Regions from separate parts of the Streptomyces sp. NPDC047917 genome, predicted to be linked through region 2. Evidence: riboswitches for the same ligand, from Rfam matches in the RefSeq annotation. Region 2 holds a riboswitch; each other region holds the start of a gene.
What was found. A riboswitch is a leader RNA that binds a small molecule or an ion and turns the genes downstream of it on or off. The one in region 2 is predicted to bind cobalamin.
Positions count from the first base shown of each region.

Region 1 (2,255 bases), on a different contig from region 2:
GGCAGGCGTACTTCACCAGGTCGCCGAGCAGGTCGTGGCCGCCGAACGCACGCGGATCCTTGCCCGTCGCCTCGGCGACCAGCGCGAGCCGGGCTGCCGCGGTGGCGTCCGGGATGCCGTCCTTGCCCGCCGGGTAGGCGTACGCGTCGGTCTGTGCCGGCGTGGCGAGGAAGTCCGCGGCCTTCTTGGCCACGGGGCTCTTGCGGTCGGCCGCCGCGAGGGCGAACACGGCCTCCGTGGTGAGGAAGTGGTTCGGTGTGGTGGAGCCCTCGTCGACGACGCGCTCCCCGTCCGTCAATGTCCCGGTGACCCAGCGGGTGGCTGCGGGCACGTCGACGCGCCCGGCCGGCACCTTCGGCGGGGCCGTCGGAACGGTCGGGTCGGGGGTGGTGAAGCCGCGGATGTCGTCCGGAGTGAAGGATGGCTTGCCCTTGGTGCCGGCGATGTCGGTACCGCCGTAGACCCAGGCCTCCACGTCGCCCGGCTTCGGGTTGCGGGCCATGGCGCCCTGCTGGCTGTAGGACCACTTCCGCTGGCCGGGCGAAGCCGTCCAGTACGACCAGTAGGCGGTGGCCTGCGGCGTGAGGACGCAGCTCTCCTTGTCGGGCGTGGGGTACTGCGTGCCGATGCCCTTGCCGATGCGGCAGATGAAGGCCGGACCGTCGTGGAGGGTGCCCTCCATGGTGAATCCGGCGGTCTGCAGCAGTTCGTAGCCGGTGATGGGGGTGGTGTCGCAGCCCCTCTCGACGTTGCCGCCGAAGGGGCCGAAGTCGACCGCTACGATGGCGCCGCTGGTTGCTGTGCACTGCTCGATGGGATCGGCCGAGGCGGGCGCCGTCCCGCCGACGAAGACCATGCTCGCGCCGAAGGTCAGCAGTGCCGCCGATACGAGGGACACCAGCTGCCTGCTGCCCCTGCGTTGCTCTGATTGCTCTGCGGTCCCCACCACGGCCCCTCGTGTCGGCCGGGCAGACCAGTGCGTGGCAAGAGGGCTCCCAAGGGCCAGAGGCCGCAAGAGAGCCGTTTCGAACCACGCCGTAGTCCGCGACGGCGTTTCTCGCTGTAAAAAACTTGGCTCCAGGCATTCCGACTCACCCGGGCGGTCCCGGGCCTACGGTTGCGGGTCAGTGCCGGATTTCGACCGGCTTCCCCTGGAGCTGAGTGCTTATCAGTCGGAGTGGACCACGCGGATAAAGACACCGTCAAGGTGGTCTGCGTCTTACCTGGCAGGCTCTGGCCCCGCTTGAGCGTGTCCGCTCGCAAGTGGCTGGCGGAGCTCTGATCACTCGGGTAGCGTCCTGGGCTGCCACATGGGGGAACCTGGTGCGAATCCGGGGCTGACGCGCAGCGGTGTGGGACGGCAGGGGGCCGTTTCCGAGCCCGAATGCCCGTATGGCGAAGCACATCACAAGCCGTACCACGCGTTCGGACGGCCGCCACCGCGCTCCGGGCTGTCCGCCCGCACGAGCTCCGGTCTGGTCGGCGTCCCTCATCCCAGGAGCAGGCCATGTCCCGTCCCCGTACCTCTCGCCGCCTCACGCTCACGGTGCCCGCCGCGCTCGGCGCCCTCGCGCTGACCGCGCTGCCGGCATTCGCCACTTCGTCGCCCGCGCAGATCGCCACGTCGAAGACGAATGGCGTGACGTATCTCAAGTCCCTTCAGGCCGCGGACGGTTCGTACGCCGGCTCCGGTCTGTCGAACGAGTGGGCCTTCAGCACCTTCGCGGCGACCGGCACCGCCGTCGTAGACGTCTATCCGGGCGGCGACACCACGAAGAACGCCCGTACCGTCTACCGCAACCTGCTGTCGACGGCGGGCTGGCCGCAGGCCTCCCCGGTCGTGACCGACTACGAGCGCGGCACCCTCAACGCCTACGCCGCCGGCATCGACCCGGCCCGGGTCTCCGCCTCCCGCAACCTGATCGCCAACATCTACTCCTACTGGCAGACGGCGGAGGCGGGCTACTTCGGCCCGTCCGGAAACTTCAACGGCACCGTATTCGCCGCTCTGTCGCTGGGGGGTGCAAAGACCCAGAGCGGCACCAACCGCGTCCCGCAGGCACTGACCGACTCGATGGTCACCCGCATCCGCGCCAACCAGCACGTCGACGGCGGCTGGACGTACCAGAAGGGCGAGGGCAACCCCACCGTCCTGAACTCGGCGAGCGACGTCGACATGACCGGCGCCACCATGGCCGCACTGTGCGTCTCCGGTGTCCCCAACACCGACACCGACGTCGTTCAGGCCAAGAACT
Region 1 is NZ_JBIDCA010000014.1:320,062-322,316, forward strand. It holds gene ACGF8B_RS32595 (prenyltransferase/squalene oxidase repeat-containing protein) at 1-946, opposite strand, end outside; cobalamin riboswitch at 1,059-1,195, opposite strand; cobalamin riboswitch at 1,272-1,411, shown strand; gene ACGF8B_RS32600 (hypothetical protein) at 1,508-2,255, shown strand, end outside.
Region 1: it holds a riboswitch for cobalamin, as region 2 does, so the genes downstream of both, ACGF8B_RS32595 (prenyltransferase/squalene oxidase repeat-containing protein) here and ACGF8B_RS13110 (cobalamin biosynthesis protein) in region 2, are expected to answer to the same signal.

Region 2 (2,255 bases):
GCTCCGGAGCCGTGATGGGCGCGGGCCTCGGCCGGCAGGGCGGTGTGGTCCGCTGGTCCACCGCCACCCGGATGTTCGTCGCCTGGGGTCTGACCCTGCCCGCCGCCGGTCTGGTCGGCGCGGGCGCGGAGCTCCTCACCAAGCAGGGCACCTGGGGTGTCGTCGTCGTGGCGGCGCTGCTGGTCCTGGGCTCCGGTGCGATCTGGCTCCTGTCGCGCCGCAAGCCGGTCGGCCACGACGACGTCGCGCCCTCGGCCGCCGGCGTCGAACCGGCGGGCGTCGTCACCACGGCCATCGCCGCCGTCAGCCCGCCGCCCACGGCGGCCGCGGTGCAGGCACCGTCCCAGAACCTCATGACCACCATTCCGGCCCCGGCCGGAACCACCCAGGACCCGGCGCGACCCGCCACCGTCTGAGCCGGCCGCCAGGCCGGCCGTCCAAGGCCGTCTAAGGATTCAGCATGAACATCGACTGGGCAGCCCTCGGCTCCGTATTCGGCGTCTCCCTCGTTGTCACCGTCGCGCTGGTGGGCCTCTTCACCCTGGGCATCGTCGGCCTCTCCAAGCAGCCGGAACCGGCGGCGCAGGGCGGCTCCGGCGGCTCGCTGCTGCTGGCCCGCGCCGGCGCGTACGTCTGCTTCGGGCTGTGCGCGGCGGCCGTCGCGTACGGGATCTATCTGATCGTCGCCTGAGCCGCTCCCGCGCACGCTCCCCCGTCGGGCCGGACACCTCGGTGTCCGGCCCGATGTGGGTATCAGCACACTGCACCGTCGCAGGTCAACGGCAGGTTGACGGGCGTTCGCGGAGCGTGGTGGACTGCCGGAGCCAATTACGGCGACAGCAGAGGAAGCCGGTGCGAATCCGGCGCGGTCCCGCCACTGTCACCGGGGAGCGGTCCCCCAACACCGGAAGTCACGGCTCGCACGAGCGGGCTGGAAGGCCGGGGGTACCGCGGATCCGGGAGCCAGGAGACTCTCGTCGCCGGTCACGTCGAACCAGGGCGCGGACCCTGAGTGAGGACATATCGCCATGCCTGGCTGCCGTGCGTCCGCTGTTTCGGCGCTCTCGACGAGAGCCGCCTGTACGAAGGTCCGCCGAGGCGCGACGGCCGGCTGAACCGTGCGAGCCGACCGCATCTTCGCGTACGGCGCCACGGCCGGCCTGATCGGCGATCTGCTGCTCGGTGACCCCCGCAGGGGACACCCGGTCGCCGCGTTCGGGCGGGCCGCGGCGGACGTCGAGCGCCTGCTGTGGCGCGACCACCGTGGCCGGGGCGCGCTGCACACTCTCGTCTGCGCCGGAGGCGCCGCGGGTGGTGCCGCGCTGATCACCCGCGCCGTGCGCCGCAGCCCCGCCGCCTCCGTGGCGCTGACCGCCGCCGTCACCTGGTCCGTCGTCGGCGGCACGTCCCTGGGGCGTGAGGCGCGGGCCATCGGCGGAGCCCTGGCCGCCGGTGACATCGAACTGGCCCGCGAGCGGCTGCCGCATCTGTGCGGCCGCGACCCGCACTCCCTGGACGGCCCGCAGATCGCCCGCGCCGTGGTGGAGTCCGTGGCGGAGAACACCTCGGACGCCGTCGTCGGCGCGCTGGTGTGGGGCGCGCTGGCCGGGGTTCCCGGGCTGGCCGGGTTCCGGGCCGTCAACACCCTGGACGCGATGGTCGGGCACCGTTCGCCCCGGCATCTGCGCTACGGCTGGGCCTCGGCCCGCCTCGACGACCTCGCCGGCTGGCCGGGGGCCCGGCTCACGGCGCTGCTCGCCGTGGCGGCCGGGGGGCGGCCGCGCGGCGCGGTCCGGGCCTGGCGGGCCGACGCCGCCGAGCACCCGAGCCCCAACGCAGGCCCGGTGGAGGCCTCGTTCGCGGGTGCGCTCGGCGTACGGCTCGGCGGCACCCTCGCGTACGGCGGCCGGGTCGAGCACCGCCCGGTGCTCAACGGGGAGACGGGCCGGGCCGTGGAGAGCGCGGACATCGAGCGCGCGGTGCGGCTGTCGCGCCGGGTGAGCGCGCTGGCGCTGGGCGTCTGCGTGGCGGGGCGGCTCGGCGCGGCCCTCGCCGCACGTCGGCTCGCCGGGCGCCGGACCACCGGGACGAACGTGGCGGGGCCTCGCACCGCAGGACGGAGAGACGCATGAGCGGCGGGCTGCTGGTCGCCGGTACCACTTCCGACGCGGGCAAGAGCGTCGTCACGGCAGGCATCTGCCGCTGGCTCGTGCGCCGGGGCGTGAAGGTGGCGCCCTTCAAGGCGCAGAACATGT
Region 2 is NZ_JBIDCA010000005.1:62,384-64,638, forward strand. It holds gene ACGF8B_RS13100 (anion permease) at 1-416, shown strand, start outside; gene ACGF8B_RS13105 (hypothetical protein) at 461-691, shown strand; cobalamin riboswitch at 842-974, shown strand; gene ACGF8B_RS13110 (cobalamin biosynthesis protein) at 1,119-2,132, shown strand; gene ACGF8B_RS13115 (cobyric acid synthase) at 2,129-2,255, shown strand, end outside.

Region 3 (2,255 bases), on a different contig from region 2:
CCAGGTCCTGTACGGCGTCGGCGACCCGGACACCGAGCACGGCCGAGGACAGCGGGAGTACCGCGAACTTCTTGTTCTTGATCGCCGGCACGTCCGCGAGTGCCGGGTCGTTCAGCAGCCGCTTCTTCTTGGCCTCGACCGTGGTGCCTCCGTAGTCGTAGATCACGACCACTTCGGGCTTGCGCTTGATGACCTGCTCCCAGGACACGTCGCCGAAGGTGGCGTCGAGGTCCGCGAAGACGTTCCGTCCCCCGGCGAGCCGGACGATCTCGTTGCCGATGCCCTTGCCGCCCGCCGTGAAAGCGGAACTTTCGCCGGAGTCGTACACGAACACCGAGGGATGTGCGGAGCCCTTGAGCTCCGTCCCGACCGTCGTGATCTTCCGTCGTTCGTCGGCGATCAGCTTCCTGCCGCGCTCCGGTACGCCGAAGACCCTGGCCACCTGGGTGATCTCGGTGGCGAGCTGATCGACGCCGACCCTGCCCCTGGTGCAGTTCTCGATGTTCAGCCGGGTGTTGATGCCGTCCTTCTGGAGCCCCGCCCGGTCCTGGCCCTTCGCCTTGTCGAAGGCGCTGGCGTACCCGCCGTAGACGAAGTCGGGGTTGGCGCCGAGGAGTACCTCCTTGGAGGGGTACTCCTTCGCGAGCACCTTGGTGCCGTCGTACGCGGACCGGTACTCCGGCAGGATGCTGTCGTCCAGGTAGGCGGTCCCGGCCAGCCGGTCCTGGAGCCCGAGGGCCAGCATGATCTCGGTGACGTGCTGGTTCATGGTGACGACCCGCTTCGGCGGGGCGTCGAAGGTCGTCCTCGTACCGCAATTGGTGACGGTGTAGGGGAAACCGTCGGCGGCCGGTGCGGCCTCTGCCCTGCTCTCGCCACCGGTTCCGCAGCCGGTGAGCGGCAGTAGAAGCAGGGGTATGAGCGCGAGGGGTACACGGCGTATCGGGGGCATGGCCGAGCCTTTCCGGGGGATGTCCTCGTCCCCTGGTTGTACGAGAAGGCGGCGCGGTCAGTATCTGGCTTCCGGGCTGTGTGCAGCCCGGTCACAGTGGCGGGACCGTACCGGATTCACACCGGTTTCCTGACGCGCGTCGCCTGAGATTTCAAAGGCCATTCTGTCAGACCGCGAATTGCGCGGATCATGCCCCTTGCGGTGGCCGCCCCGGGCGGCCCCGGACGCCGACGTCCGCGACGACGACCGGCCCTGCGGGCAGGTTTCGCCCGGACCAGGAGGGTCGCCCGCCCCGCCATCGGCTCTGCGGGTACCGGTCAGCTCTCGACCTCGGTTCTGTCACCGCCCCAGAGGGTGTGGAAGGTGCCGTCGCGGTCGACGCGGTGGTAGGTGTGCGCGCCGAAGTAGTCGCGCTGGCCCTGGGTGAGGGCGGCGGGAAGGCGTCCGGCGCGCAGGGAGTCGTAGTAGGCGAGGGCGGCGGCGAAGGCGGGGGTGGGGACGCCCTGGGTCGCGGCGGTGGCGATCACGGTGCGCCAGTCGTCCTGTGCGGCGGCGATCTCTCCGGCGAAGCTCTTGTCGGACAGGAGGCTCGCCATCCGGGGCTGGGCCTCGTAGGCGCTGGTGATCCTGTCGAGGAACGCGGCCCGGATGATGCATCCGCCGCGCCAGATCGAGGCGACTCTGCCGAGATCGATGTCCCAGTCGTATTGCTCGCTGCCCGCCGCGATCTCGTGGAAGCCCTGGGTGTAGGCGACGATCTTCGAGGCATACAGTGCCTGCTCGACCTGGTCGGCGAATGCCGCCGCCTCGTCCTCACCGAGCTTGCGGGCGGTCGGTCCGGCGAGGTGGCGTGAGGCGTCACGGAGGGCGGCGTGGCCGGAGACGGAGCGGGCGAACACGGCCTCGGCGATGGAGGAGACAGGAACGCCCAGGTCGAGGGCGACCTGCACGGTCCAACGGCCGGTGCCCTTCTGCTCCGCCCGGTCGAGCACGACATCCACGAAGGGCTTTCCGGTCGCCGCGTCGACATGGGAGAGCACCTCTGCCGTGATCTCGATGAGGTACGAGTCCAGGCGCCCGGTGTTCCATACGCGGAAGATGTCCGCGATCTGCGCGGGGGAGTATCCGGCCACGTCGCGAAGCAACTGGTAGGCCTCGCCGATGAGCTGCATGTCCGCGTACTCGATGCCGTTGTGCGTCATCTTCACGAAGTGCCCGGCGCCGTCCGGACCGATGTGCGTGACGCACGGCGCGCCGTCCTTGGCCTTCGCGGAGATCTTCTCCAGCATCGGTCCGAGCGAGT
Region 3 is NZ_JBIDCA010000004.1:402,658-404,912, reverse strand. It holds gene ACGF8B_RS11570 (ABC transporter substrate-binding protein) at 1-952, opposite strand, end outside; cobalamin riboswitch at 990-1,143, opposite strand; gene gndA (NADP-dependent phosphogluconate dehydrogenase) at 1,270-2,255, opposite strand, start outside.
Region 3: it holds a riboswitch for cobalamin, as region 2 does, so the genes downstream of both, ACGF8B_RS11570 (ABC transporter substrate-binding protein) here and ACGF8B_RS13110 (cobalamin biosynthesis protein) in region 2, are expected to answer to the same signal.